DNA from 2 places in the Streptomyces sp. NPDC104814 genome. Region 2 is predicted to be linked to the other one. Evidence: riboswitches for the same ligand, from Rfam matches in the RefSeq annotation. Region 2 holds a riboswitch; the other holds the start of a gene.

The links. A riboswitch is a leader RNA that binds a small molecule or an ion and turns the genes downstream of it on or off. The one in region 2 is predicted to bind cobalamin.
Region 1: it holds a riboswitch for cobalamin, as region 2 does, so the genes downstream of both, ACZ64A_RS14400 (ribonucleoside-diphosphate reductase subunit alpha) here and ACZ64A_RS12785 (cobalamin biosynthesis protein) in region 2, are expected to answer to the same signal.

What each region holds. Positions count from the first base shown of each region.
Region 1 covers NZ_JBVJOL010000003.1:279,397-293,907, forward strand. Annotated here, with positions in the region: gene ACZ64A_RS14380 (bifunctional albaflavenone monooxygenase/terpene synthase) at 1-958, shown strand, start outside; gene ACZ64A_RS14385 (GlxA family transcriptional regulator) at 963-1,928, opposite strand; gene ACZ64A_RS14390 (hypothetical protein) at 2,022-2,264, shown strand; gene ACZ64A_RS14395 (ribonucleotide-diphosphate reductase subunit beta) at 2,177-3,190, opposite strand; gene ACZ64A_RS14400 (ribonucleoside-diphosphate reductase subunit alpha) at 3,190-5,547, opposite strand; cobalamin riboswitch at 5,671-5,795, opposite strand; gene ACZ64A_RS14405 (GNAT family N-acetyltransferase) at 5,848-6,354, opposite strand; gene mctP (monocarboxylate uptake permease MctP) at 6,428-8,065, opposite strand; gene ACZ64A_RS14415 (DUF3311 domain-containing protein) at 8,062-8,328, opposite strand; gene ACZ64A_RS14420 (GntR family transcriptional regulator) at 8,480-9,238, opposite strand; gene nagB (glucosamine-6-phosphate deaminase) at 9,434-10,219, opposite strand; gene ACZ64A_RS14430 (sensor histidine kinase) at 11,043-12,518, shown strand; gene ACZ64A_RS14435 (WhiB family transcriptional regulator) at 12,726-12,983, opposite strand; gene ACZ64A_RS14440 (diacylglycerol/lipid kinase family protein) at 13,306-14,274, opposite strand; gene ACZ64A_RS14445 (hypothetical protein) at 14,392-14,511, shown strand, end outside.
Region 2 covers NZ_JBVJOL010000002.1:936,073-950,583, forward strand. Annotated here, with positions in the region: gene ACZ64A_RS12760 (cobyrinate a,c-diamide synthase) at 1-740, opposite strand, end outside; gene cobO (cob(I)yrinic acid a,c-diamide adenosyltransferase) at 740-1,339, opposite strand; gene ACZ64A_RS12770 (putative cobaltochelatase) at 1,339-3,345, opposite strand; gene cobN (cobaltochelatase subunit CobN) at 3,342-6,995, opposite strand; gene ACZ64A_RS12780 (cobyric acid synthase) at 6,992-8,500, opposite strand; gene ACZ64A_RS12785 (cobalamin biosynthesis protein) at 8,497-9,438, opposite strand; cobalamin riboswitch at 9,545-9,710, opposite strand; gene ACZ64A_RS12790 (hypothetical protein) at 9,817-10,038, opposite strand; gene ACZ64A_RS12795 (inorganic phosphate transporter) at 10,073-11,332, opposite strand; gene ACZ64A_RS12800 (class II aldolase/adducin family protein) at 11,560-12,348, shown strand; gene ACZ64A_RS12805 (alpha/beta hydrolase) at 12,474-13,607, shown strand.

The DNA of each region.
Region 1 (14,511 bases), on a different contig from region 2:
CGAGCGCTGGCGGGACGCCGGGACGATCGACGCCACCGGTGAGTCGTTCCGTGTCGCGGTGCGCATCGCCGCCCGCTGCCTGCTGCGCGGCGACTACATGGACGAGCGCGCCGAGCGGCTGTGCACCGCCCTCGCGGTCGTCTTCCGCGGCATGTACCGCCGGATGGTGGTCCCGCTCGGGCCGCTGTACCGGCTGCCGACGCCGGGGAACCGGGAATTCAATCGGGCGCTGGCCGATTTGCATCTCCTCGTCGACGAGATCATCGCCGAGCGACGCGCATCTGGTCAAAAGCCGGACGATTTGCTGACGGCCTTGCTGGACGCGAAGAACGAAAACGGCGACCCCATCGGGGAGCAGGAGATCCACGATCAGGTGGTCGCCATCCTGACCCCTGGCAGCGAAACAGTGGCTTCCACCATCATGTGGTTGCTTCAGGCACTCGCCGAGCACCCCGAACACGCCGACAAGGTGTGCGGCGAAGTGCAATCCGTCACCGGGGGGCGGCCCGTCGCATTCGAGGACGTGCGCAAGCTGCGGCACACCAACAATGTCGTCATCGAGGCCATGCGTTTGCGGCCGGCCGTATGGATATTGACCCGGCGGGCGGTCGTCGACACCGAACTCGGTGGCTGGCGCATTCCGGCCGGGTCGGACATCATCTACAGCCCGTACGCGATCCAGCGCGATCCGAAGTCGTACGCCCGCAACCTGGAGTTCGACCCGGACCGCTGGCTTCCGGAGCGGGCCAAGGACGTGCCGAAACACGCCATGAGCCCGTTCAGCACCGGCAACCGCAAGTGCCCCAGCGACCACTTCTCGATGGCGCAGCTGACGCTCGTCACCGCCGCGCTCGCCGCCCGGTACCGCTTCGAGCAGGTGCCCGGCTCGAACGACGCCGTCCGGGTCGGTATCACCCTGCGCCCGCACCGGCTGCTGGTGCGGGCGGTGCCGCGCTGAGCGCTCAGGCGGCCTGCGGGCCGCGGAAGGTACGGCGGTAGGCGTTCGGGGTGGTGCCCAGCGCGCGCGTGAACTGGTGCCGCAGCGCCGCCGCCGTACCGAACCCGGTACGCCAGGCGATCGCGTCCATCGTCTCGTCCGTCGCCTCCAGCAGCCGCTGCGCCAGCAGCACCCGCTGGCGCAGGATCCACCGGTACGGCGTCGTGCCGGTCTCCTGCTGGAAGCGCCGGGCGAAGGTGCGCGGTGCCATGTGGGCCCGCGCGGCGAGCTGTTCGACCGTCACCTCCTGATCGAGGTGCTGCTCCATCCAGGCCAGCACCTCGCCGACGGTGTCGCAGGAATCCTTCGGCAGCGGCCGCTCGATGTACTGCGCCTGCCCGCCGTCCCGGTGCGGCGGTACGACCATGCGCCGGGCGATCTTGTTGGCGACCTCCGGCCCCTGCTCCTTGCGCACCAGGTGCAGACAGGCGTCGATGCCGGCGGCGGTGCCCGCCGAGGTGATCACCGGATCCTCGTCGACGTAGAGCACGTCCGGCTCGACGACCGCCCGCGGGTACTGCCGCCTCAGTTCGTCGGCGTGGTGCCAGTGCACGGCGCAGCGCCGCCCGTGCAGCAGCCCGGCGGCGCCCAGCACGAACACGCCGGAGCACACGCTCAGCACCCGTGACCCGCGCTCCACCGCGCCCACCAGGGCGTCCAGCAGCGCCGGCGGATAGATGCGGTGCGTGAAGTCGTCGCCGGCCGGGACGACGATCAGGTCGGCCTCCTCCAGCCGGTCCAGGCCGTACGGGGTGGACACGGTCAGCCCGCCGACGTGCGTGCCCAGCGCCGGGCCCTCGGCCGAGACCACCGCGAAGTCGTACACCGGCAGTCCGTCGTCGCTGCGGTCGAGGCCGAAGACCTCGCACACGACGCCGAGTTCGAAGGGATGCACACCGTCGAGCAGGACGGCGGCCACGTTCTTCAGCATGCTGCCAGTGTGCCTCGTCGATGGCAGTAATTCGAGGGTCTGCGGCAGTCCTGCCACTCCCGGTAAGGAGTGTCCCGCGCGAGAGTGGTGTCCATGAACGGAAACCAGATCGAAGGCCTGATCGGAATGCTCTTCACCCTGGGGATCCTGGTCCTCCTGATGCTGCCGTCCGCACTCGGCGCCGTGCGCGAGCGACGGATGGACCGGCAGATCCAGGAGGCCCAGGAGGCCGGGGCAGAGGCAACGGCTCAGAAGTCCTCGTCCAGGTCGACGGTGCCCTCCACCGCGACCTGGTACGCCGACGGGCGCCGCTCGAAGAAGTTGGTCAGCTCCTGAACACCCTGCAGCTCCATGAAGGAGAAGGGGTTCTCCGAGCCGTACACCGGGGCGAAGCCGAGGCGGGTGAGCCGCTGGTCGGCGACGCACTCCAGGTACTGCCGCATCGAGTCGGTGTTCATGCCCGGCAGACCGTCACCGCACAGGTCGCGCGCGAACTGCAGCTCGGCCTCGACGGCCTCCCTGAGCATGTCGGTGACCTGCTGCCCCAGCTCGTCGTCGAAGAGGTCCGGCTCCTCCTTGCGGACGGTGTCGACCACGTCGAAGGCGAACGACATGTGCATGGTCTCGTCCCGGAACACCCAGTTGGTGCCGGTGGCGAGGCCGTGCAGCAGGCCCCGGCTGCGGAACCAGTAGACGTACGCGAAGGCGCCGTAGAAGAACAGGCCCTCGATGCACGCGGCGAAGCAGATGAGGTTGAGCAGGAAGCGGCGCCGGTCCGCCTTGGACTCCAGGCGCTCCAGCTTCTCGACCTCGTTGATCCACTTGAAGCAGAACCCGGCCTTCTCCCGGATGGAGGGGATGTTCTCCACCGCGTCGAAGGCGGCTGCGCGGTCGTCCGGGTCGGGCAGGTAGGTGTCCAGCAGCGTCAGATAGAACTGGACGTGCACGGCCTCCTCGAACAGCTGCCGCGACAGGTACAGGCGCGCCTCGGGGGAGTTGATGTGCTTGTACAGCGTCAGCACCAGGTTGTTCGCGACGATCGAGTCGCCCGTCGCGAAGAACGCCACCAGCCGGCCGATGAGGTGCTGCTCCGCCGGCGTCAGCTTCGCGAGGTCGGCGACGTCCGAGTGGAGGTCGACCTCCTCCACGGTCCAGGTGTTCTTGATGGCGTCCCGGTAGCGCTCGTAGAAGTCCGGGTAGCGCATGGGGCGCAGGGTCAGTTCGAAGCCCGGGTCGAGGAGGTTCGTGTTACGGGTGGTCATCACTGGCAGGCCTCGCAGGACTCGGGGTTTTCCAGGGAGCAGGCGATCGCCTCGTCGGTGGCCGCCTGCTGGACGGGAACGGTGGCCTGCGCCCGGGCGGCGCGGGCGATGCGCGTCGCGGGGCGCGAACGCAGGTAGTACGTCGTCTTCAGCCCGGACTTCCAGGCATAGGCGTACATCGAGGAGAGCTTGCCGATCGTCGGCGTCTCCAGGAACAGGTTCAGGGACTGGGCCTGGTCCAGGAACGGGGTCCGCGCCGCCGCCATGTCGATCAGACCGCGCTGCGGGATCTCCCACGCCGTGCGGTACAGCCGGCGCACGTCCTCGGGGATCCACGCGAAGTCCTGCACCGAGCCGCTCGACTCGCGCAGCGCCTCCCGGGTACGGGCGTCCCACACGCCGAGCTTCTTCAGGTCGGCGACCAGGTAGGAGTTCACCTGGAGGAACTCGCCGGACAGCGTCTCGCGCTTGAACAGGTTCGACACCTGCGGCTCGATGCACTCGTACACGCCCGCGATGGAGGCGATGGTCGCGGTCGGCGCGATGGCGAGCAGCAGGGAGTTGCGCATGCCCGTGTCGGCGATACGGCGGCGCAGCGCCGCCCAGCGCTCCGGCCAGGTCAGCTCCACGTCGTAGTGGTCGGGGTGCAGCACGCCCCGGGCGGTGCGGGTCTTCTCCCAGGCCGGCAGCGGGCCGTTGCGCTCGGCGAGGTCGGCGGACGCCTCGTACGCGGCGAGCATGATCCGCTCGGCGATCCGGGTGGACAGCGCCTTGGCCTCGGGGGAGTCGAACGGCAGCCGCAGCTTGAAGAAGACGTCCTGCAGACCCATCGCGCCCAGGCCCACCGGGCGCCACTTGGCGTTGGAGCGGCCCGCCTGCTCGGTCGGGTAGAAGTTGATGTCGACGACGCGGTCGAGGAAGGTGACGGCCGTGCGGACGGTGGCGTCCAGCCGCTCCCAGTCGATGTCCCCGTCGGCCACGAAGGCGCCGAGGTTGACCGAGCCGAGGTTGCACACCGCGGTCTCGCCGTCGTCCGTCACCTCCAGGATCTCCGTGCACAGGTTGGAGGAGTGCACGACGTGCCCGGGCAGGGCGGTCTGGTTGGCGGTGCGGTTGGCGGCGTCCTTGAAGGTCATCCAGCCGTTGCCGGTCTGCGCGAGGGTGCGCATCATGCGGCCGTACAGCTCACGCGCGGGCAGCGTCCGCTTCGCCAGCCCCGCGTCCTCCGCCTTGCGGTACGCGGCGTCGAACTCCTCGCCCCACAGGTCGACCAGCTCGGGCACGTCGGCCGGGGAGAACAGCGACCACTGCGCGTCGGCGTTCACCCGGCGCATGAACTCGTCCGGGATCCAGTGCGCGAGGTTCAGGTTGTGCGTACGGCGGGCGTCCTCACCGGTGTTGTCCCGCAGCTCCAGGAACTCCTCGATGTCGGAGTGCCAGGTCTCCAGGTACACCGCGGCCGCGCCCTTGCGCCGCCCGCCCTGGTTCACCGCGGCGACCGAGGCGTCCAGCGTCTTCAGGAACGGCACGATGCCGTTGGAGTGCCCGTTGGTACCGCGGATCAGCGAACCGCGGCTGCGGATACGGGAGTACGACAGACCGATGCCGCCGGCGTGCTTGGAGAGCCGGGCGACCTGGTGGTAGCGGTCGTAGATGGAGTCCAGCTCGTCCAGCGGGGAGTCGAGCAGATAGCAGGACGACATCTGGGGGTGCCGGGTGCCGGAGTTGAAGAGGGTGGGGGAGGAGGGCAGGTAGTCGAGGCGGCTCATGAGCCCGTAGAGCGCCGCGACCTCGTCCACGGAACGGACCGTGTCGTCCTCGGCGAGACCGCTCGCCACCCGCAGCAGGAAGTGCTGGGGCGTCTCGATCACCTTGCGGGTGATCGGGTGGCGCAGCAGGTAGCGGCTGTGCAGGGTGCGCAGGCCGAAGTAGCCGAACCGGTCGTCGGCGCCGGGGTCGACGAGGGCGTCGAGCCGCTCGGCGTGCAGCCGCACGAACGCGGCGGTCCGGTCGGCGACGAGCCCCTCGCGGTGCCCCACGGCGACCGACCCGGTGAACGACGTGACGCCCTGGGAGGCGGCCTCCGCGCGCACGGAGAGGGTGAGCAGACGGGCGGCCAGCCGCGAGTAGGCGGGGTCCTCGGAGATGAGCCCGGCTGCGGCCTCCGTGGCCAGCTCCCGCAGCTCCGCCTCGTCGGCGTGCGCCGAGCGGCCGCGCAGCGCGGCGGCGGCGACCCGGCCGGGGTCGGCGTCGGGGAGGTCGGCGGTCAGCTCGGTCAGGGTGCGCAGCAGGGCGGCACCGGGGCCGTCCTGGTCCCGTTGGACGGCTGAGGCCGGATCGGCTGGCGCGATGGTCACGTGGGGCTCTCCCTCGCTCGGCACGGGGCCTCGGCGAGGGCAGGGGGCAGCACACGAGCGCACGCGGCGTCGCGTCCACCGGCCCATTCCACGAGGCCCGGACGTCAGGGCACGCCGGCCGGGTGGCCGGGTGCACTGTCGGCAGGTCCTCGGACTGAACCAGCGTGCGCGAAGCACGCATGTACACCGTTGCGGGACAGTTCCGGATTCGCACCGGATTCCCCTGCGGCGACAGCGAGCATGAGCATACATCTAGTGCCGGGCTGTCGCGTCACCCCCAGATGTTGTGTTGCGCTGATCTCACAGCGTCAACGCGTAGGTGAGCAGCATGATGTCGTCGAGCTCGGGGAGCGGGTTCCAGTCCCGCTCGGGCGTACGGACGAAGCCCAGGCGTTCGTAGATGCGGTGCGCGGCGTGCATGGTCCGCTGCGTCGACAGCACGATCCGCCGGCAGCCCTCGACGGCCCGTGCCCGCTCGACGCAGGCCCGGACCAGCGCCTCCCCGGCGCCCCGGCCACGGGCCTCGCGGCCGACAGCGAGCATGCGGATCTCGGCCTCGCCGGGGCGGGCGATGTCGGCCATGGGACCGCCGTCCGGTACGAAGGTGACGCCGCCGAGGAGTTCGCCGTCCGCCGTGGCGACCAGCACCTCGGCCGCGGCTGCGCGCTTGGCGACGTCGCGCAGCTCACCCAGGTAGGCGTCGCTCTCGCCGAAGTCCAGGAGCCCGTCCAGGAGATAGGCCTGGGCGGTGATCTCACCGAGGGCGGCGTGTTCACGGGGTGCGACGGGCCGGATCACTATGTCCATGACGGCGAGTGTGCCCCACGGGTACGACGACGGGCCGCCGGTTTTTCACCGGCGGCCCGTGCGCTTGGGGTCCTCAGTGACCGGCGCCCGCCGTGGCCGGGGGGAGTTCGGCCTTGACGCCCGGGTCACCGGCGTCCGCCGTGTAGTCCTCCGGGCGCGTCTCGTCGACGCCGTCGGGGGCCTTGACGGCCTTCAGGACGACGGTGAGGACGACGGTCACCACGACGTTCAGGACGAACGCCGTGAGACCGATGTAGCCGATCTCGCCGATGCCGGGGATGTCCTTCGCGGAGCCGCCGAAGTGCTTCTGGCCCGGGTTGGTGGGCGACGGAACCCCGTAGGCGACGAGGGTGCCGTAGACCATGCCGACCGCCCAGCCCGCCAGCAGCGCCCAGCGGTGGAACCACCGCGTGAACAGGCCGCCGACCAGGGCCGGGAAGGTCTGCAGGATCCAGATGCCGCCCAGCAGCTGGAAGTTGATGGCGACCGTCTTGTCCATGGTGAGGACGAAGACCAGCGCGCCCACCTTCACCAGCAGGGAGACGATCTTGGAGACCTGGGCCTCCTGCTTCGGCGTGGCGTCCGGCTTGATGAAGTCCTTGTAGATGTTGCGCGTGAACAGGTTGGCCGCCGCGATGGACATGATGGCCGCCGGGACCAGCGCGCCGATGCCGATCGCCGCGAACGCGATGCCCGCGAACCAGTCCGGGAACATGTCCTCGAACAGCTGCGGGATGGCCAGCTGGCCGTTCTGCACCTTGATGCCGGCCGCGATCGCCATGAAACCGAGCAGCGCGAGCAGGCCCAGCATCAGGGAGTACAGCGGCAGGATCGTGGTGTTGCGCCGGATCACCTCACGGCTCTTGGACGACAGCGTCGCGGTGATCGAGTGCGGGTACATGAACAGCGCGAGCGCGGAGCCCAGGGCCAGGGTGGCGTACGTCCACTGCTGGGCCTCACCCGGGACCAGCGCGCCGCGCGGCTTGTGCGTCTTCGGGTTGACCTGGCTGAACGCGTGGGCCGCCTTGGCGAAGATGTCGTCGAAGCCGCCCAGCTTGATCGGGATGTAGATGATCGCCACCGCGATGACGATGTAGATCAGCGCGTCCTTCACGAACGCGATCAGCGCGGGGGCCCGCAGCCCGGACGAGTACGTGTACGCCGCCAGCACGCCGAACGCGATCAGCAGCGGCAGGTCCTTGACGAACCAGTTGGTGTTCTCGCCGCCGCCGACGCCCATCACGTCCAGCACGGCCTGGATGCCGACGAGCTGGAGCGCGATGTACGGCATCGTTGCCAGGATGCCGGTCAGCGCCACCGCCAGCGACAGCCCCTTGGAGCCGAAGCGGCCGCGCACGAAGTCCGAGGTCGTCACGTACCCGTGCTTGTGCGACACCGACCACAGCCGGGGCAGGAACATGAAGATCAGCGGATAGACGAGGATCGTGTACGGCACCGCGAAGAAGCCGGACGCGCCCGCCGCGTAGATCGCCGCCGGCACGGCGACGAACGTGTACGCCGTGTACAGGTCACCGCCGAGCAGGAACCAGGTGATCCAGGTGCCGAACGAGCGCCCGCCCAGGCCCCATTCGTCGAGGCTGTGCTCGTTCTCGGCCTTGCGCCAGCGCGCGGCCAGGAAGCCCATCACGGTGACGAGCAGGAAGAAGAAGATGAAGACGCCGAGCGCGACGCCGTTCACGCCGTCCTTCACTTGTCCGCACCACCCTTCACGGAGGCACGGGCGCGCTGGTCACGCCGCCACAGCTGGTACGCGATCACCGTCAGCGCCGTGGAGACGACCACCCACAGCATCTGGTACCAGTAGAAGAAGGGGATCCCGATGAACGCCGGGTCCACCTTCGCGTAACTCCCGACCCACAGCATCGCCACGAAGGGCGCGACAAGACAGAGGGCGATGACGACGCGCACGGGCGTCACCGTCGCCGGTCTGGACACATCTGGCGCATTCGTCATCGCGCGGTTCCGTCCCCTCACTGATCACCTGTGCAATGCGCAGGAAATCTAGGTCAGGTGCAGCAGGAACGGAACCCCTCGTCCGGATAACGGGCGTTGACGCTCTGGACCGTTATACGACCGCGACTGCGACGGGATCTGACGGAGCCTCCTACGGCCGCTTCAGGCGGGCCACGAACTTGTAGCGGTCCCCGCGGTACACCGACCGCACCCACTCCACCGGCTCGCCCTGCCGGTCGAAGGAGTGCCGGGAGAGCATCAGCATCGGCAGGCCCACGTCGGTGCCGAGCAGCCCGGCCTCGCGCGGGGTGGCCAGCGAGGTCTCGATGGTCTCCTCGGCCTCGGCGAGGTGGACGTCGTAGACCTCGGCGAGCGCCGTGTACAGGGACGTGTACTTCACCAGGGAGCGGCGCAGCGCCGGGAAGCGCTTGGCGGAGAGGTGGGTGGTCTCTATGGCCATCGGTTCGCCGTTGGCCATGCGCAGCCGCTCGATGCGCAGCACCCGGCCGCCGGCGCTGATGTCGAGCAGATCGGCGAGCCGGTCGTCGGCGGTGACGTAGCCGACGTCGAGCAGCTGGGAGGTGGGCTCCAGGCCCTGGGCGCGCATGTCCTCGGTGTACGACGTCAGCTGCAGCGCCTGCGAGACCTTCGGCTTGGCGACGAACGTGCCCTTGCCCTGGATGCGCTCCAGCCGGCCCTCGACCACCAGCTCCTGCAGCGCCTGGCGGACGGTCGTGCGGGAGGTGTCGAACTCCGCCGCGAGCGTCCGCTCCGGCGGGACCGGGGTGCCGGGCGGCATCGTCTCGGTCATGTCGAGCAGGTGCTTCTTCAGGCGGTAGTACTTGGGCACGCGCGCGGTACGGACGGTGGCGCCACTGTCGTTCTCCGCACTGCTCACGTCGGTGCTCATGCTCTGCCTTCCCGGCTCCGGTGCCGAAGCGGCCGACACGCCATCGGCCGCGGGCTCACATCGTGGCACGGCTTCGTGCGGGGTGACCTCAGTGGGCGCCTCCGCACGCTCCGTGATCTCCTCTGTATACCGTCGGCGCCCTTGCTGGTCTAGTCCAGCGAGAGCGCTGTCCGCGGTGGCCTGCGGCGGGGGCGGTCAGATGCCCTGCCACTCCGGCTTGTTCGCGTACGTGTGCCGGAAGTAGTCCGCCAGCTTGAGCTTGGACGCCGCCGCCTCGTCCACGACCACCGTCGCGTGCGGGTGCAGCTGCAGCGCGGAGGCCGGGCAGACCGCCGCGACCGGGCCCTCGACGGTCGCCGCCACCGCGTCCGCCTTGCCCTCGCCCGTGGCCAGCAGGACCAGGTGGCGGGCCTCCAGGATGGTGCCGATGCCCTGTGTGATCACGTGGTGCGGCACCTGTTCGATGGCGCCGTCGAAGAAGCGGGCGTTGTCCACCCGGGTCTGCTCGGTCAGCGTCTTGATCCGCGTCCGGGACGCGAGCGAGGAGCACGGCTCGTTGAAGCCGATGTGCCCGTCGGTCCCGATCCCGAGGAGCTGGAGGTCCACCCCGCCGGCCTCCGGCAGTGCCCTGTCGTACGCCTCGCACGCCGCCTGCACGTCCTCGGCGGTGCCGTCCGGGCCGAGGAACCGCTCCATGCCGATGCCGAGCGGCTCCAGCACCTCACGGCGCAGCACCGAGCGGTAGGACTCCGGGTGGTCGGCGGGCAGCCCCACGTACTCGTCGAGCTGTGCGACCCGGGCCCGGCCGGTGTCCACGGCGCCGGAGCGCACCTTCGCCTCCAGCGCCCGGTAGATGGGCAGCGGCGTCGAGCCCGTGGCGACGCCGAGCAGGGCGTCGGGCTTGCGCCGCAGCAGCTGCGCCATGGCCTCGGCGATCAGCTCGCCGCCCGCCTCGGCGTCCGGAACGATGACAACTTCCACGCTGGCCTGCCGTTTCGAAGAGGGGACTCGGGGAGGGGACCGGGGTGGCCGGGACCGGGGAGGCGGGGGTGAGCCGCCGGGGGCCCGGTGCCCGGATTCGGGCACTGTGGTTTAGACCAATCTAACAGAGGCGGGCGTCCCTCTCCCAGGGTCTCCGCACCACTTCGCGCCCGCCACCGCCGGGCGGCGCGGTGCCTGCTCCGGCCTCCTGGGCGCCCGCCCGTGCCCGTCCCGGGCGCGCCCCGTCCCGTCCCGTGCCCCGCCGCGGGGCCGCCGGCCGGGGCGTGGGCCGGGCGCGGGCCGGGGCGCGGGACGGGGCGAGCCGGGAGGAACCGGAAGCGTTCGCGGAATTTGCCGCGACGGTGTGGCCCCGTTGCTGACCAGGGCGGGCTAGGCTGCGGTGCATCAACTTCACAGAGGCTGCGCGAGCGCGATTCGCACCGGCGCATGGACAGGCCCAGTGGTCTAGTCCAGAATCGTCAGGACGGTGCGAGCACGACCGAGCGCAGCGATCACAGCCTCCGTCTTCCCCGCACAGGAAGACGGATCGAGGAACCGGAGCTCTCTGCCCTGACTGCCCCGGCTCCTCACCTTCGGCCGACCGGGACCGCACACCCCACGGCCGATATTGCTCCGGGCTGCGGTGCCGGGAGGGTTGAGGGTCCCTCCCAGGCGCCGCGGCCCGCGGGTGTCTCCGGGGCCACGGCCCCGCGGTCACGGGCCCGTCCCTTGCAGGGGCGCCGACCGGCCCGCCCCCTCCCCGCCGCCCAGGTGCGCGCCGTGTATTTCAGGGCCGTACAAACCGCCAGGTACGCTCGCACCCGTGCCCTCCATGAACGAACTGGTCCGCCAGCACACCGCCCTCGACGACTCCGACCTCGAGTGGCTGCATCTGCTGGTGTCGGAGTGGCAGCTGCTCTCCGACCTCTCCTTCGCCGACCTGGTCCTGTGGGTGCCCACCCGCGACGGCACGCGGTACGTCTCGGTCGCCCAGATGCGGCCCAACACCGGCCCCACCTCCTACCAGGACGACATGGTCGGCCACCTCGTCCCGCGCGGCCGCCGGCCCCTGCTGGACGCGGCGCTCGACGAGGGCCGGATCGTGCGCGAGGGCGACCCGGAGTGGCGCGAGGAGGTCCCCGTCCGGGTCGAGTCGATCCCCGTCCGGCGGGAGGGCCGTGTCCTCGGCGTGATCGCCCGCAACACCAACCTGCTCACCGTGCGCACCCCGAGCCGGCTGGAGCTGACCTATCTGCAGAGCGCCTCCGACCTCGCGCAGATGATCGCGGCCGGCTCCTTCCCGTTCCCGGACCAGCAGGTGGACATGGACGCCTCGCCGCGCGTCGGCGACGGCCTGATCCGGCTCGACGCGGACGGCATCGTCCAGTACGCCTCCCCGAACGCGCTGTCCGCCTACCACCGGCTCGGCCTCGCCTCCGACCTGGTGGGCCAGCACCTGGGCCAGACCACCGCCGAACTCGCCCCGACCCGGGGCCCGGTGGACGAGGCGCTCGCCAAGGTCGCCAGCGGCTGGGCGCCGCGGGAGTTCGAGATCGAGGCCAGTGACGGGGTCATCCAGGTCCGGGCGATCCCGCTCAAGCCGAAAGGCACGCGCATCGGTTCGCTGGTGCTGCTGCGGGACGTGACGGAACTGCGGCGCCGCGAACGCGAGTTGATCACCAAGGACGCCACCATCCGGGAGATCCACCACCGGGTGAAGAACAACCTCCAGACCGTCGCGGCCCTGCTGCGGCTCCAGGCCCGGCGCATCGACTCCGACCGGGGCAGGGAGGCGCTTGAGGAGGCGGTCCGCCGGGTCGGCTCCATCGCCATCGTGCACGAGACGCTGTCCCAGAACCTGGACGAGCGGGTGGAGTTCGACGAGATCGCCGACCGCGTGCTGTCCATGGTCGCGGAGATCTCCCCGGGCAAGGTCACCGGCCGGCGCACGGGCCGCTTCGGCATCCTGGACGCCGAGGTCGCCACGCCGCTGTCGATGGTGCTCACCGAGGTGCTGCAGAACGCGCTCGAGCACGGCTTCCACCAGGGCGACACCGGCACGGTCGAGGTCTCGGCGGTGCGCGGCGGTACGACGAAGGAGGCGCGCCTGCTGGTCACGGTCCAGGACGACGGCGTCGGCCTGCCGGAGGGCTTCGACCCGCGGACCGCCGGAAATCTCGGGCTGCAGATCGTCCGCACCCTGGTCGAGGGCGAGCTGGGCGGCACCTTCGACATGGTCCCGGCGCCCGAGCGCGGCACCCGGGTGATCCTCGACATCCCGGTGCGGGCGCAGAAGTAGCGGTTGTCACGCAGAGTAAGTGGCGCCCGCCACACCCGCGTCGAGGGCCACGTCACAACGGTCCGGGGACAGCAAAAAGCCCCGGACCGCCATTGGTCCGAGGCTAGTGCTCGACTTCTTCGTTCACTGCGCGCTGCGGCTCGGGGGCGGGAGATGCGCACGCGATGTGCGCGCCGCCAAGCTCAGGCTGTCAGCAGGGGTGGATCCTCAGGCGGAGGCCTGACGGGCCCGGTTGCGGGCGGCGCGGCGCTTCATGGCACGGCGTTCGTCCTCGCTGAGACCACCCCAGACGCCGGAGTCCTGACCGGACTCGAGCGCCCACTGCAGACACTGCTCGATCACCGGGCAGCGACGGCAGACGGCCTTGGCTTCCTCGATCTGCAGCAGCGCAGGACCGGTGTTGCCGATGGGGAAGAAGAGCTCGGGGTCTTCCTCGCGGCAAACGGCGTTGTGACGCCAGTCCATGGCTGCTACCTCTCCTTGGTATGACTGTGCAAGTTGCTTGTGAATGTGAACGCTTTCACGAATCCCTCAACAAGTGAAGGGCCGACCGCCGAGTCTTCCCCGGCGTGGTCCTGTGTTTTGGTGAGGGGTTCTGGTGATCAGTGGAGGCCGGTCTTGCGGGCCGTCCCGATCGCCACGTAGAGACTCGCAAACCTCAGCGGCGGATACAACCCCTTCAAGAAAGTTTTTTTTGATTCTTCGGTGTCGACTAGGTCACAGCCGTACTTCCATGGGGTGGATCCTGGCCTAAACGTTCGAGTGAAAGGACTTTGGCCCGTTCTGCTCACACAATCACACGCAGTGCACGGCGTACACCTGTGAACGTCACGCTGGTACGCAGCCCCAGATGGTCACCGTCCATCTGGAGGGGGAGCGGCACCTTCGAATGCAAGGTGAACGCGTCCAGATCGTGCAGTGCGACGGCATGCTTGCCCCGGGGTCCGCGCTCCGGGGACGAAGTGAGCAACTGGGTGCCATACCGGGCAACCGCGGCCGTGGAGAGACGGCTGAGACCGAACACATCGAGCCCCGCGTCGAACGAGGCCTGCGGTGAGGCGTAGATCGGACGGTTGCCGAGAAACGTCCACGGCGAGGTGTTCGAGACTATGGACAGGACGAGATCCGTGAGCGGCTCCTCGCCCTCCCGCTCCAGCGTGATGGAGCCGTGCCGGCGATTCGACTCGCCCAGCAGCTGACGCACCACCTGCCGTACGTACAGGGCGTGGGTCGACTTGCTGCCGCGCTCGCGGTGCTGTTCCACCCGGCCCACCACACCCGCGTCGAAGCCGAGCCCCGCGTTGAAGGTGAACCAGCGCCGGGGCACCGCCTCGTCCTCCGTGCCCGGCGTGCCGGAGGCCAGACCCAGGCCGACCGTGCGTTCGCTGCCCTCGCGCAGCGCGTCCAGCAGGGCGCCGGTCGCCTCCACGGCGTCGTTGGGCAGGCCCAGCGCGCGGGCGAAGACGTTCGTGGAACCGCCGGGCACCACCGCGAGGCCGGGCAGTCGCGCCGGATCGGGGCCGGCGTGCAGCAGGCCGTTGACCACCTCGTTGACCGTGCCGTCGCCGCCGAGCGCCACGACCAGGTCGATGTCGTCGCTGGTGGCGGCCTGCCGGCCGAGGTCGCGCGCGTGCCCGCGGTACTCGGTGGTGACCGCCTCCAGCTTCATCTCGCTGGCGAGCGCGTGGATGAGCACGTCGCGTGTGCGCGCACTGGTAGTGGTTGCCGCCGGGTTGACCACGAGAAGTGCACGCATGACGTGCAGCGTACCTACTGAGCGGTACTCGTACGAGGGCGAGGTAGGGAACAGGTAAGAGGAGGACCGGTGGGGCTTGCCCCGGGGGACGCGTCGGGTGAGGGCTACCCTTCAGGGGTGAGCAGTGAGCAGACCCCCACCCCCACGCAGACCCAGGACACCGCCGGCCCGCGCCCGCGGCGTCTGACGTACGCCGCGGTACTCGCCGGCCTCGAAGGGCTCGCGCTGCTCGTCGGC
Region 2 (14,511 bases):
TGCGCCACGGAGGTGACGGGGGCCTCCCACGGTTCGTCCGTCAGCGCCCCGGCGCTGTGCGCCAACGCGAGCAGCGCCTGAAGATCACAGCCGTCGGCCACCTGCGCCCCCATCGCGGCCACGGCCTCCACCGCGGCGGACCCCCGCTCGGCGACCGGCACCAGCCCCAGGTGCCGCGACGGCGTCGACACCTGCTCGGCCCGCCGCAGCACGCCCAGCACGGGCACCCCCGCCGCGTCCAGCGCCTCCCGCAGCAGCGACTCGTGCCGCTCGGAGCCCACCTTGTTCAGGATCACGCCCCCGACCCGCACCTGCGGGTCCCAGGACGCGAAGCCGTGCACCAGCGCCGCCACCGACCGCGACTGCGAGGAGGCGTCCACGACCAGCACGACCGGTGCGCGCAGCAGCTTCGCGACCTGCGCGGTGGAGGCCAGCTCGCCCTCCCCGGCGGCACCGTCGTACAGCCCCATCACGCCCTCCACCACGGCCAGGTCGCAGCCCGACGCCCCGTGCAGGAACAGCGGAGCGACCAGCTCCGGCCCGCACAGGTACGCGTCGAGGTTGCGGCCCGGCCGGCCGGTGGCCAGCGCGTGATACCCGGGGTCGATGTAGTCCGGGCCCACCTTGTGCGGGGACACGGAAAGCCCCCGCGCGGCGAACGCGGCCATCAGCCCCGTGGCGACGGTGGTCTTGCCGCTGCCCGAGGAGGGCGCGGCGATGACCAGCCGGGGAACGGACATCACCACTCGATGCCCCTCTGGCCCTTCTGCCCGGCGTCCATCGGATGCTTGACCTTGGACATGTCGGTGACCAGGTCGGCGAAGTCCACCAGCTTCTCGGGCGCGTTCCGCCCGGTGATCACCACATGCTGGGTGCCGGGCCGGTTGCGCAGCACGTCGACCACCTCGTCGGTGTCGACCCACCCCCAGTGCATCGGGTACGCGAACTCGTCCAGCACGTACAGCCGGTACGTCTCGGCGGCCAGGTCCCGCTTGACCTGCTCCCAGCCCTCGCGGGCCTTCTCCTCGTTGTCCATCTGCGCATCGCGCTGGACCCAGGACCAGCCCTCGCCCATCTTGTGCCAGTCGACGGTGCCGCCCTCGCCGGAGGCGCCGAGGACGCGCAGCGCGTTCTCCTCGCCGACCTTCCACTTCGCCGACTTGACGAACTGGAACACCCCGATCGGCCAGCCCTGGTTCCAGGCGCGCAGCGCCAGCCCGAAGGCCGCCGTCGACTTGCCCTTGCCGACGCCGGTGTGCACGACGACCAGCGGACGGTTGCGGCGCTGACGGGTCGTCAGACCGTCGTCCGGTACGACACTCGGCTGTCCCTGCGGCATTACGCGGCCCTCCTCGAAGTCCCCTGCACGTCCTTGACCAGCCCGGCGATCGAGTCCGCCCGCAGCTCGTCCAGCGTGACCGCTGTCCCGCCCAGATCGGCGGCGAGCTGCCCAGCGAGCCCGAGCCGCACCGGCCCCGACTCGCAGTCCACGACCACGGAGGCGACCGAGTCGGCCGCGAACAGCCGCGCCGCACGGGAGGCGAGCGCCACCGGCTCGGGGCCGCCCGTCGCCCGCCCGTCCGTCACGAGCACGACCAGCGCCCGGCGCGCCGGGTCCCGCAGCCGCTCCACCCGCAGCACCTCGTGCGCCTTGAGCAGCCCGGCCGCCAGCGGCGTACGCCCGCCGGTCGGCAGCGACTCCAGGCGCGCCGCGGCCGCGTCCACGGACGACGTCGGCGGCAGCGCCACATCGGCGGCCGAACCCCGGAACGTCACCAGACCCACCTTGTCCCGCCGCTGGTAGGCGTCCAGCAGCAGCGACAGCACGGCGCCCTTCACGGCGCTCATCCGCTGCCGCGCCGCCATCGACCCGGAGGCGTCGACCACGAACAGCACGAGGTTGCCCTCACGCCCCTCACGGGCCGCCTGCCGCAGATCGTCCCGGCGGATCACCAGACCCGGCCCGGACCGGCCCCGCGCCCGCTGGTGCGGGGCGGCCGCCTGCACGGTCGCCGCCAGGTGCAGCTTGGTCAGGGCGCCCTGCGGCCGGCGCGCCCCGGTGGTGCGCCCCTGCTCGGTGCGCGCCCGCGAACGCCGCCCGGCGGCGCCCTCGCCGATGCCGGGGACGCTCAGCACCTTGGTGCGGAAGGGCTCCGCGGCGCGCGCGGCCGGCTGCTCGGCCGCACCCGCGCCGGACGGCTGCGGCTCGCCGCCCTCGCCCTCCTCGGGCCGCGCCCCGGTGTCCCCGCCCTGCGGACCGGCGTCCGGCGCCGGCTGCCCGCCGCCGCCCCCGGGACCGTCCGGGTCCGGGTCCGGGTCGTCGTCGGGGGACTCGCCGGAGAACTCCTCCAGCGTCTGGTCCAGCTTGTCCTCGTCCAGCCCTGGCGCGTCGAACGGGTTGCGGCGGCGCCGGTGCGGCAGCGCCAGCAGCGCCGCCTGCCGCACGTCCTCCGCGAGCACGTCGGTCCGCCCGGCCCACGCGGCCAGCGCGGTCGCGGTGCGGGCCATGACGATGTCGGCGCGCATGCCGTCCACCTCGAACGCCGCGCAGGTCGCCGCGATCTGCCGCAGCGCCCCGTCACCGAGCCGCACCTGCGGCAGCAGCGCCCGCGCCGCCGCGATCCGCTGCCGTACGGCGGTCTCCTCCTCGGCCCAGCGCTCGGCGAAGGCGGCCGGGTCGGCGTCGTACGCCAGGCGCCGCTTGACGACCTCGACCCGCAGGTCGGGCTCGCGGGAGGCGGCGACCTCCACGGTCAGGCCGAACCGGTCGAGCAACTGCGGCCGCAGCTCGCCCTCTTCCGGGTTCATCGTGCCGACCAGCAGGAACTTCGAGGCGTGCCGCACGGAGACGCCCTCGCGCTCCACGTACGAGGCGCCCATCGCCGCCGCGTCCAGCAGCAGGTCGACCAGGTGGTCGTGGAGCAGGTTCACCTCGTCCACGTACAGGATGCCGCGGTGCGCGTCGGCCAGCAGGCCCGGCTCGAACGCCTTCACGCCCTCGGCGAGCGCCCGCTCGATGTCCAGCGCGCCGACGAGCCGGTCCTCGGAGGCGCCGACGGGCAGTTCGACCATGCGGGCGGGGCGTGCGACGCCCGCCCCCGGCTCGTGCGGACCGTCGGGGCACGACGGGTCCGGCGCCGCCGGATCGCAGGAGAAGCGGCAGCCGGCGACGACGTCGACCTCGGGCAGCAGCGCCGACAGCGCGCGCACCGCCGTGGACTTCGCGGTGCCCTTCTCGCCGCGCACCAGCACTCCGCCGACCGCCGGCGACACGGCGTTCAGCAGCAGCGCGAGCCGCAGATCGTCCTGACCGACGACGGCCGTGAAGGGAAAGGGGGTGGTCACTTCTCGTCGCCCTCCAAGTCGCCTTCCAGCTCCAGATAGGTGGCGCGCAGCCGCTCCAGCGTGTCCGCGTCCGGCTCCGCCCACAGGCCGCGGTCGGCGGCCTCCAGCAGTCGTTCGGTGATGCCGCGCAGCGCCCACGGGTTGGACTTCTTCATGAAGTCCCGGTTCTCCGGGTCGAAGACGTACTCGGCGCTGAGCTTCTCGTACATCCAGTCGTCGACCACGCCCGCCGTGGCGTCGTAGCCGAACAGGTAGTCCACGGTCGCCGCCATCTCGAAGGCGCCCTTGTACCCGTGCCGGCGCATGGCCGCCATCCAGCGCGGGTTGACCACCCGCGCGCGGAAGACGCGGTGCGTCTCCTCGCCCAGCGTGCGCGTCTTCACCTGGTCCGGTACGGCCGAATCACCCACGTAGGCCTCGGGGTTGGCGCCGGTCAGGTGCCGCACCATGGCGACCATTCCGCCGTGGTACTGGAAGTAGTCGTCGGCGTCGACCAGGTCGTGCTCGCGGGTGTCGACGTTCTTCGCGGCGACCGCGATCCGCTTGAACGCGGTCTCCATGTCCCCGCGCGCCGCCCGCCCGTCGAGCCCGCGCCCGTAGGCGTAGCCGCCCCACACCGCGTACACCTCGGCGAGGTCGGCGTCCGAGCGCCAGTTGCGGGCGTCGATCAGCGGCAGCAGACCCGCGCCGTACGCGCCCGGCTTGGAGCCGAAGATCCGGGCCGTGGCCCGGCGCCGGTCGCCGTGCTCGTCCGTGTCCGCGTCGGCGTGCGCCTTGACGTAGTTGCGCTCGGCGGGCTCGTCCAGCTCGGCCACCGCGCGGACCGCGTCGTCGATCAGGCCCACGACGTGCGGGAACGCGTCCCGGAAGAAGCCGGAGATACGGACCGTGACGTCGATGCGCGGCCGCCCCAGCTCCTCCAGCGGCACCACCTCGAAGCCGGTCACGCGGCGCGAGGCGTCGTCCCAGACGGGACGGCAGCCCAGCAGCGCCAGGATCTCGGCGATGTCGTCGCCCTGCGTGCGCATCGCGGACGTGCCCCACACCGTGAGGCCGACCGACTTCGGGTACGCGCCGGTGTCCTGGAGGTAGCGGGCCACGAGCGAGTCGGCGAGCGACTGCCCGACCTCCCAGCTCAGCCGCGACGGGATCGCCTTGGGGTCGACCGAGTAGAAGTTCCGGCCGGTCGGCAGGACGTTGACCAGGCCGCGGGTGGGCGACCCGGACGGTCCCGCCGGGACGTAACCGCCGTCCAGCGCCTTGAGGATGTGCCCGATCTCGTCGGTCGTACGGGCCAGGCGCGGCACGACCTCCGTGCACGCGAACTCCAGTACCGCGACGGCGTCGGGCAGTTCGGTGCCGAGGACGTCCCTGAGCAGAGCCCTGCTGTGCGAGGCGTCCCAGCCGCGCTCCTCCATGCCCTGCGCGATCCGCCGGCACAGCTGCTCCAGCAGGTCGATCGCGTCGGACGCCGTCCGCGCGGGGCCCTCCACCAGGTCCGTCAGCTCCACCGGCACCTTCACCGGGGCACCCGGCTCGCCCAGCAGCTCCTTCTCCACCAGCCCGAAGTGCGCCGCGAGCGAGGCCCGCAGGCCCGGCAGCGCGTTCGCCTGTCCGCCCCACACCTGCGAGGCGCGCAGCACGGCAAGCACCAGGTTCACGCGCGGCTCGGCGACCGGGCCGCCGCCCAGGATGTGCAGGCCGTCACGGATCTGCACGTCCTTGATCTCGCACAGATAGCCGTCGATGTGCATGACGAACTCGTCGAACGTCTCGTCGTCCGGCTGCTCGTCCACATGCAGGTCGTGGTGCAGCTCGGCCGCCTTCACCAGCGTCCAGATCTGCGCGCGCACGGCCGGCGCCTTGGCCGGGTCCAGGTCGGAGACCAGCGCGTACTCGTCGAGCAGCTGCTCCAGCTTGGCCAGGTCGCCGTAGGTGTCGGCGCGGGCCATCGGCGGGACGAGGTGGTCGACCACGGTGGCGTGGCCGCGCCGCTTGGCCTGGGTGCCCTCGCCGGGGTCGTTGACGATGAACGGGTAGATCAGCGGAAGGTCACCGAGGACGGCGTCCGGTGCGCAGCCGCCGGACAGGCCGAGGCCCTTGCCCGGCAGCCACTCCATCGTGCCGTGCTTGCCCATGTGCACGATCGCGTCCGCGCCGAAGCTGTTGTCCAGCCAGCGGTAGGCCGCCATGTAGTGGTGCGACGGCGGCATGTCCGGGTCGTGGTAGATCGCGATCGGGTTCTCGCCGAAGCCGCGCGGCGGCTGGATCATCACGACGACGTTCCCGAACTGCAGCGACGCGAGCACGATGTCGTCGCCGTCGACGTACAGGGAGCCCGGCGGCTCGCCCCACGCCTCCAGCATGGCGTCCCTGAGCTCCGGGTCCAGCTTCTCGAACCACGCCCGGTAGTCCGCCAGCGGCACCCGGGCGGGCGCGGACGCCAGCTGCTCCTCGGTCAGCCACTCGACGTCGTGGCCGCCGGCCTCGATCAGCCGGTGGATCAGCTCGTCGCCGCCGGAGGGGTACTCGGTGAGCGAGTAGCCCGCGTCCCGCAGGGCGTCCAGCACCCGTACCGCGGAGGCGGGCGTGTCCAGGCCGACGGCGTTGCCGACGCGGGAGTGCTTGGTCGGGTAGGCGGTGAAGACCAGCGCGATCTTCTTCTCGGCGTTCGGCTTGTGCTTCAGCCGGGCGTGCCGGGTGGCGATCCCGGCGACGCGCGCGGCCCGCTCCGGGTCGGCCACGTACACCGGGACGTCGTCCGGGCCCTGCTCCTTGAAGGAGAACGGCACGGTGATCAGCCGGCCGTCGAACTCCGGGATCGCGACCTGCATCGCGGCGTCCATGGGGGACAGGGCCGCGTCGGACTCCTCCCAGGCGCTCTTGGACGAGGTGAGGCACAGGCCCTGGAGGACGGGGACGTTCAGGTCGGCGAGCGCGCCGATGTCCCAGGCCTCCTCGTCGCCGCCCGCCGACGCCTGCGAGGCGTGCGTGCCGCCCGCCGCGAGCACGGTGGCGACCAGCGCGTCGGCCTGCGCGAGCAGCTCGTACAGCCCGGCGTCGGCGCCGCGCAGCGAACCGCAGTACACGGGCAGCGCGTTGGCGCCCTGCGCCTCGATCGCCTCGCACAGGGTGTCCACGAAGGCGGTGTTGCCGCTCAGTTCGTGGGCGCGGTAGAAGAGCACGCCGACGGTCGGCCGCCCGTCCCGCAGCGCGTACGAGCCGTGGACGCCGTACTCCGGCATCTTGTGCGGCTCCTCGAAGCCCTCACCCGTCAGCAGCACGGTGTCCGACAGGAACCGCGACAGCTCCAGCAGGTTCGCGGGGCCGCCCTCGACCAGGTACCGCAGCGCCTCGGCGACCACGCCGGCCGGCACGCTGGACTCGGCCATCAGCTCGGCGTCGGGCACGGCCTCGCCGCCCAGCAGTACGGTCGGCACCCCGGACGCCTTCAGCGCGGCGAGCCCGTCCTCCCAGGCCCGCTTGCCGCCCAGCAGGCGGACGACGGCCAGGTCCGCGCCGTCGAGCAGGCCCGGCAGCTCGGCGGCGACGTCCACCCGGGTGGGGTTGCCGATCCGGTAGTCCGCGCCGGAGGCCCGGGCCGCCAGCAGATCCGTGTCGGCGGTCGACAACAACAACACTGTGCTCATGCGGGCGCTCCCGGTGGAATGAAAGGCAGTCCTTGTGGCGCGCCGGACTCGATGAGCCGCCACAGCGCGTCCGTGTCCGCGTGCTGTTCGATCAGGTCGCCGAGCCGGTCGAGCTGCTCCTCGCGCAGCGCGGCGAAGGACGTGTCCGGCGCGGGCACGAAGCGGCGGCCCGCGGCGGCGGCCACCTCGCGCAGGAAGGCCCGCCGGAAGCCGTCCGACTCCAGCGAGCCGTGCCAGTGGGTGCCCCAGGTCTGGCCGACCCGGCAGCCGTCCAGGAAGGGTTCGCCGCCCTGGACGGTGGCCACGCCGTGGTGGATCTCGTAGCCGTCGACCCGCTCGCCGAGGGCTTCCCCGGCCGGCCGGGTGAGGGTCTTCTCGCGGGCGAACCGCACCCGCACGGGCAGGACGCCGAGCCCGTCGACCTCTCCGGCACGCGACTCGACGTCGTCCTCGATGTGCTCGCCGAGGAGCTGGAAGCCGCCGCAGATGCCGAGGACGGGCCGCTGCTCGGCCGCCCTGCGCACCAGGGCGTCGGCCAGACCCCGCTCGCGCAGCCACTGCAGGGCCCGCACGGTCCCGCGGGTGCCCGGGACCACCACCAGGTCGGCGTCGGCCAGCTCCTCCGGACGGTCCACGAACCGCACGACCACGCCGGGTTCGGCGGCGAGCGCGTCCACGTCGGTGAAGTTGGACATCAGCGGTATCGCGCAGACCGCGACCCGCAGCACGTCCTCGCCGAGGGGCGGGGAGACGGCCGACTCGCGGACGGTGCCGCGCAGGGACACCCTGAGGCCGTCCTCCTCGTCGATGCCGAGCCCGTGCCGGAAGGGCAGCACGCCGTAGGTGCGCCGCCCGGTCAGGCCGTGCAGCATGTCCAGGCCCGGCTCCAGCAGGGAGACGTCACCGCGGAACTTGTTCACCAGGAACCCGGCGACCAGCTCCTGGTCCTCGGGCGAGAGCAGGGCGACGGTGCCGAAGAAGGACGCGAAGACGCCCCCGCGGTCGATGTCGCCGACGACCAGGACGGGCAGCCGCGCACCCCGCGCGATGCCCATGTTCACGATGTCGGTCCGGCGCAGATTGATTTCGGCCGGCGAACCCGCCCCCTCGCAGATCACCGCGTCATACGTGCCCCGCAGCTCGGCCAGGCACTCCAGGACCGTGCCGAGCAGCCGCTGCTGGCGTCCGCCGTGGTAGCCGCGCGCGCTCATCTCACCCACCGGCTTGCCCAGCAGCACCACCTGACTGCTCTGCTCACCACCGGGCTTGAGCAGCACCGGGTTCATCAGCGCGGTCGGCTCGATCCGGCAGGCCTGGGCCTGCATGGCCTGCGCCCGTCCGATCTCGGCGCCCTCGCGGGTGACGAAGGAGTTCAGGGACATGTTCTGCGCCTTGAAGGGCGCCACCTTCACGCCCTGCCGCACCAGCCACCGGCAGATCCCGGCGGTCACGACGCTCTTTCCGGCGTCGGAGGTGGTGCCGGCGACGAGGAGACCGCCGTTCATCGATCACGCCCCTTCCCGATGAGGCGTGCGCCCGCGCACACGCCGAGCGCAAGCCAGCTCACGCGCCGGGACAGCCGTACCGCCCGGCGGATGTCGTGGGTTCGCACGGCGCGCCCCCGCGCGTTCAGCACGGGCCGGTGCTCCACCCGCCCGCCGTACGACAGCGTTCCGCCCAGCCGCACGCCGAGCGCGCCCGCGAAGGAGGCCTCCACGGGGCCCGCGTTGGGGCTGGGGTGTTTCACCGCGTCCGTTCGCCAGGCCCGTACGGCACCGCGCCGGTCCGGGCCGGTGAGCACGGCGAGGGCGGCGGTCAGCCGGGCTCCCGGCCAGCCGGCCACGTCGTCCAGCCGGGCGGAGGCCCAGCCGAAGCGCCGCAGCCGCGGCGACTTGTGACCGACCATCGCGTCCAGGGTGTTGACGGCCCGGAAGCCGAGCAGCCCGGGGACGCCGCCGACGGCGCCCCACACCAGGGCGCCCACGACGGCGTCGGAGGTGTTCTCGGCGACCGACTCGACCACGGCCCGGGCGATCCCGTCGGCGTCCAGCGCCTGCGGGTCCCGGCCGCACAGATGGGGCAGCCGGGCCCGGGCCGCCTTCACGTCCCCGGCTTCCAGGGCGCGTCCGATGGCGCGGGCCTCGCGAGCGAGCGAGGTCCCCCCGACCACGGACCAGGTGGCGGCGGCGGTCAGCGCGATCGAGGCGGCGGGGGAGCGGCGCACGCAGCGGGCGGCGGCGGCCCCGAGGGCGACGGCGCCGCCGGCGCAGACGGCGGTGTGCAGGGTGCCCCAGCCGCGGTGGTCGCGCCACAGGGTGCGCTCGACGGCGCCCGCGGCCCGTCCGAACACGGCGACCGGGTGCCCGCGGCGCGGATCACCGAGGAGGAGGTCGCCGAGGAGGCCGGCGGCGGCGCCGTACGCGAAGACGCGTTCGGCTCGCACGGGGCTCAGCCGGCCGTGGGGTCGGGCTGGGCGTCGCTGATGGGCCTGGTCCTCAACCGGCAGCCGCACATGGCGTCATGTCCTCACTCAGGGTGTCCGCGCCCTGGTTCGAAGGAGATCGGCGGTGAGAGTTCCTGGCTCCCGGGGTTGCTCAACCCCGGTGACAGTGGCGGGACCGCGCCGGACTTCCACCGGCTTCCTCTCCTGCACGCCGCAACTTGGCCCCGGCAGTCCACCACGGCTGTTCGGGGACCGTCAACTTGCCCTTGACCTGGGGCGGAGGAGTGTGGGCAGGCCCACACACGGATGACCTGCCAGGTCACACGACGGAACGCGGGGTGCCGCTCGGGCACCCCGCGTCCTGTGTGGTGAGGCCGGTCAGGCGACGATCAGGCTGATGCCGTACGCCACCGCCGCCGCGCACGCCGCGAAGCAGGCGTACGCGCCGGTGACCGCGAGGGCGGCCGAGCCGCCCTGGGCCTGGGCCCGCTCGCGGCGGGACAGACCCATGATGCCGAGGGTGAACAGGGCCACCAGACCCACGGTGACCACGAGGCTGACACCGAAGACGGAACCGAGGGCCGCCCAGTCGATCTTCATGCTGCTTCTCTTCCTTCGTACCCGAAAGCGGCGGTCAGACGGCCGGGGCCGGGTTCGCGGTGGCCGGCTGCTCCGCCGTCGCGACGGCCGGAGCGGGGATGGTGGCCATCAGGTCGTCCGTGACGGCCGGGCCGGCGACCGGGGGCGGGGTCACGGCGGCCATCGCGGTGGTGACCACGCCGGCCGGCTCCTCGTCCACGGCGTTGACGTTGGTGTGGTCGACCACCTCGCGGCGGGAGACCTTCCAGATGCCGAAGCTGGCGGACACCAGGAAGACGGCGACCAGTGCGGTGCCCCAGGCGCCGAAGCCGGTGACGTACTCGGCGAGCGCGCCGACCAGCGCGGCGGCCGGCAGGGTCAGGCCCCAGGCGATGAACATGCGGGTCGCGGTCGACCAGCGCACCACACCGCCCTTGCGGCCCAGGCCCGCGCCCATCACGGAGCCGGAGACGACGTGCGTGGTGGACAGCGAGAAGCCGAGGTGGGAGGAGGCGAGGATGGCGGTGGCCGCGCTGGTCTGGGCGGCGAAGCCCTGCTGCGGCTGCATGTCCGTCAGGCCCTTGCCCATGGTGCGGATGATGCGCCAGCCGCCGATGTAGGTGCCGAGCGCGATGGCCAGGCCGGCCGAGAGGATCACCCAGGTGGGCGGGTCGGAGTCGGGCGCGATGGCGCCGCCGGCGACCAGGGCGAGGGTGATGATGCCCATCGTCTTCTGCGCGTCGTTGGTGCCGTGGGCGAGGGAGACCAGGCCCGCCGAGGCGATCTGGCCGGCCCGGAAGCCCTTGTCGGCCGCCTTGCCGTCGGCCTTCTTGCCGAGCGTGTACGACAGACGGGTCGCGACCATCGCCGCGACACCGGCGACGACCGGGGCGGCGACCGCGGGCAGCAGCACCTTGGTGACGAGCACGTCGCCGTGGACCGCGCCGAAGCCGGCCGAGGCGACGGTGGCGCCGATCAGACCGCCCATGAGGGCGTGCGAGGAGCTGGAGGGCAGGCCCACGAGCCAGGTCAGCAGGTTCCAGAGGATCGCGCCGACCAGGGCGGCGAAGATGACCTCGGGACGGATGCCGCTCTCGTCGACGAGACCCTTGGAGATCGTGTTGGCGACCTCCACGGAGAGGAAGGCGCCCACGAGGTTGAGGGCGGCGGACATGGCCACGGCGATCTTGGGCCGCAGCGCGCCGGTCGAGATGGTGGTGGCCATCGCGTTGGCGGTGTCGTGGAAACCGTTCGTGAAATCGAACGCAAGCGCGGTTACCACCACGATCGCGAGGATCAGCGAGAAGCTTTCCATTTACCCAGGCATTCGTTCGAAGTCATTGGCTCGTCGAACGTAAGTAACGCGGGTGAACGGAAGGTGAACTGGGACGGGCGGCGCGATGTCGGAAAGAGGGGGGCGTTGCTCCGTTCCACCGTGCCGGGCCGGGCGCCACACGGCCCGTCCGCCCGGCGTGGGGCGTCGTGGCCGGTCGCGGGCCCGGGAAAGAGATGTCGGTCACCCGGGGCTGGCAGGATCGCGGCATGACGGAACAGCGGCGGGAACGGCACTGCGGACGGGCGGTCGACGGGGCGCGCGCGGAGGAGACGCGGGCCGGTGAGCAGGAGGCCCGTGCCCGGGAGGAGCAAGCCGGTGAGCAGGAGGCTTGCACCCGGGAGGAGCAGGCCGGTGAGCGGGAGGCCCGCGCCTGGGAGGAGCTGGTCGCCACGGCGCGCGGGACCGTCGCCGACGGACTGGTCGTCGGCACCTCCGGCAATGTCTCGGTACGCGTCGGTGACCTGGTGCTGGTCACCCCGTCGGGCGTGGCCTACGACCGGCTGCGTCCGCGGGACCTGACGGCGGTCGGCCTCGACGGCCGGCAGGTGCGCGGCTCCCTGGTGCCGACCAGCGAGCTGCCGATGCACCTCGCCGTATACCGCACGACGGACGCCCGGGCCGTCGTGCACACGCACGCCGTCCACGCCACGGCGGTCTCCACGCTCGTGCAGGAGCTCCCGCTCGTCCACTACATGGCCGCGGCCCTCGGCGGCCCGGTCCGGGTCGCCCCCTACGCGACCTACGGCACGCACGAGCTGGCCGAGAACATGCTGCGGGCCCTGACCGGCCGCACGGGCTGCCTCCTGCAGAACCACGGCACGATCACCTACGGCGCCACCCTCGACCAGGCCTACGACCGCACCGCCCAGCTGGAGTGGATGTGCCGCCTGTGGCTCACGGCGTCCTCGGTCCCGGGCCTCACCCCGAGCCTGCTGACCGAGGAGCAACTGGCGGAGGCGGGGGAGCGGCTACGGGGGTACGGGCAGCGGGGGTGACGGGGGTGGGTGAGCGGTGCGGTGGCGGGGCGGTGCGGTGACGGACCGGGCGGCGGGCCGCGGATGATCACCCTCCATGTCGCTTCCGGTGGCTTGGGACGGACCACGCCGGGAAACTGGTTCCCGTGCGCACTGTCAAAGCGACGGCCGCTGCCGTCACCGCCGTCATGGGTGCCGGGGCCGCAGCCGTGGTCGCCGGCCGACTCGCCAGCGACGCCGCGCTCAAGGCGCCCCCGGGCCGGCCGCTGCCCACCGAACCCCGGCTCACCGTCCACGCGACGGCCGCCGGCCGCATCGCGCTCACCCGCGACCTGGCCGCCCTGCGCCCCGGCACCTACGGACTCGCCGGCGACGGCAGCCACGCGGTCGTCGGCCAGGTCCTGGACTCCGCCGAGCACAGCGCCGACACCGTCGTACGCCGCCTGGAGCGCGTCACGCACGGCACGCTGGAGCCGGGCGACAAGGTGTGGCTCACCGCCAACCTCCACGTCGGCGACCCGAAGGCCGCCGTCGGTCTGGAGCACGCCGACGTCGACGTGCCCGGGGAACTCGGCTCCCTGCCCGCCTGGTTCGTGCCCGCGGCCCGGGACACCTGGGTGATCGCCGTGCACGGCCTCGGCACCACCCGTGAGCTGCCCATGAACGTCATGGGCATGCTGAACCGGCTGCGCTTCCCCGTGCTGGCCCTCGCCTACCGCGGCGACCTGGGCGCGCCCCGCCCCCCGGACGGCCTCAACCACTTCGGCGAGACCGAGTGGCGCGACGTGGACGCCGCGATCCGCTACGCCGTGCGCTACGGCGCCCGCCGGGTCGTCCTCTACGGCTGGTCCACCGGCGCCACGATGGCGCTGCGCGCGGCGCGGCTCTCCGGGATGCGGGAGCACGTCTCCGGGCTGGTCCTGGACTCTCCGGTGCTCAGCTGGCCGAGCACGCTGCGCGCTCTCGCCCTGGCCCGGCACACGCCGGGCGCGCTGCTGCCGCTCGCGGTGCGTGCCGCGCAGGGCCGCACGGGGCTGCAGGACGGCCCCGCCGACGGCACCGTCGTGGCGGACGCCGACGACCTGGCCGTGCCGACGCTGATCGTCCACGGCCCCGACGACACGGTCGCCCCCTGGCGCTTCTCCCGCCGCTTCGCCGCCCGCCGCCCCGACCTGGTCGCCTTGCACACGGTCGCCCAGGCCCCGCACGGAGCGATGTGGAACGCGAACCCGGACTCCTACGAGGAAGCCCTCCGCCGTTTCCTGACCCCCTTGATGTGACGATCCCCCGCCGAGGCGGACACCACGGCATCGGACACCACGGCATCGGACACCGCGGCATCTGACGCCCGCGCCCGCCGTCGGGCCGCCACGCCGCCGGCACCACCGCCCGCGCGGCCCTCGCCGCCGCGCTCGGCGGGACGCGGCGGCGTGACCGCTGCCGGGGTGCCCCGCCTCGGTCGAGGCGGCCCCGCAGCACCGCCGACACCCCGGCCGCCGGCCGACGGAGTCGCCGTACGCCGGAACCACCGCCGCCGAACGACACCGACGGCCCGGCCGGGGCCCTGCGCCTGGGTCCGCCGCCGTCCCGGCAGTCGGCGACCGGCGTCGGGCGGGTGCGTGGCCGACACCACCGGCCGGACCGCGGCCGCCCGCCGCCCCGCTCAGCGGAGCCTGCGGAACCGGATCGCTGACGGTCCCCGTCGCCCCGCTCGGCGGAGCCTGCCCGCCGGACCGCCGTCGGCACCCCGGCCGTGCACCGCCCCCAGTCCTGGCAGCATGCGGACGCCGCCCCCAGTCGGCGGAGTCGCTGCGCGCCGGGGTCGGGCCCCTGCGCGCGGGTCCGACGTCGGCCCGGCGGTCGCCGCGCGCCGGTCCGAGCCCCCGCGTGCCCGGCCCAACCGTCGGTCACCGGCCTCGAGGCGTCGACGGAGGCCGCCGTCGGCGGTGGTTACCGTGGCAGGCGCCCTGCGCCGTCACCTTCGCCGCCCGGCTGCCCGGCCGCCCGGCTGCCCGGCCGCCGGGGTGGCCGGCCGTCGGGCGGCGCGGGCGCGCGCCTCACCGTGTCGCTGCGGCTCCCGTCGTGGGTGTCGGGCGGCGGGGGGTATTCCGTTTCGGGGGGCCGTTCAACGGCGTACGACTGGCCTGATCACGTCTGGTTTCGACGTACTGAGCGGGTCCGTCG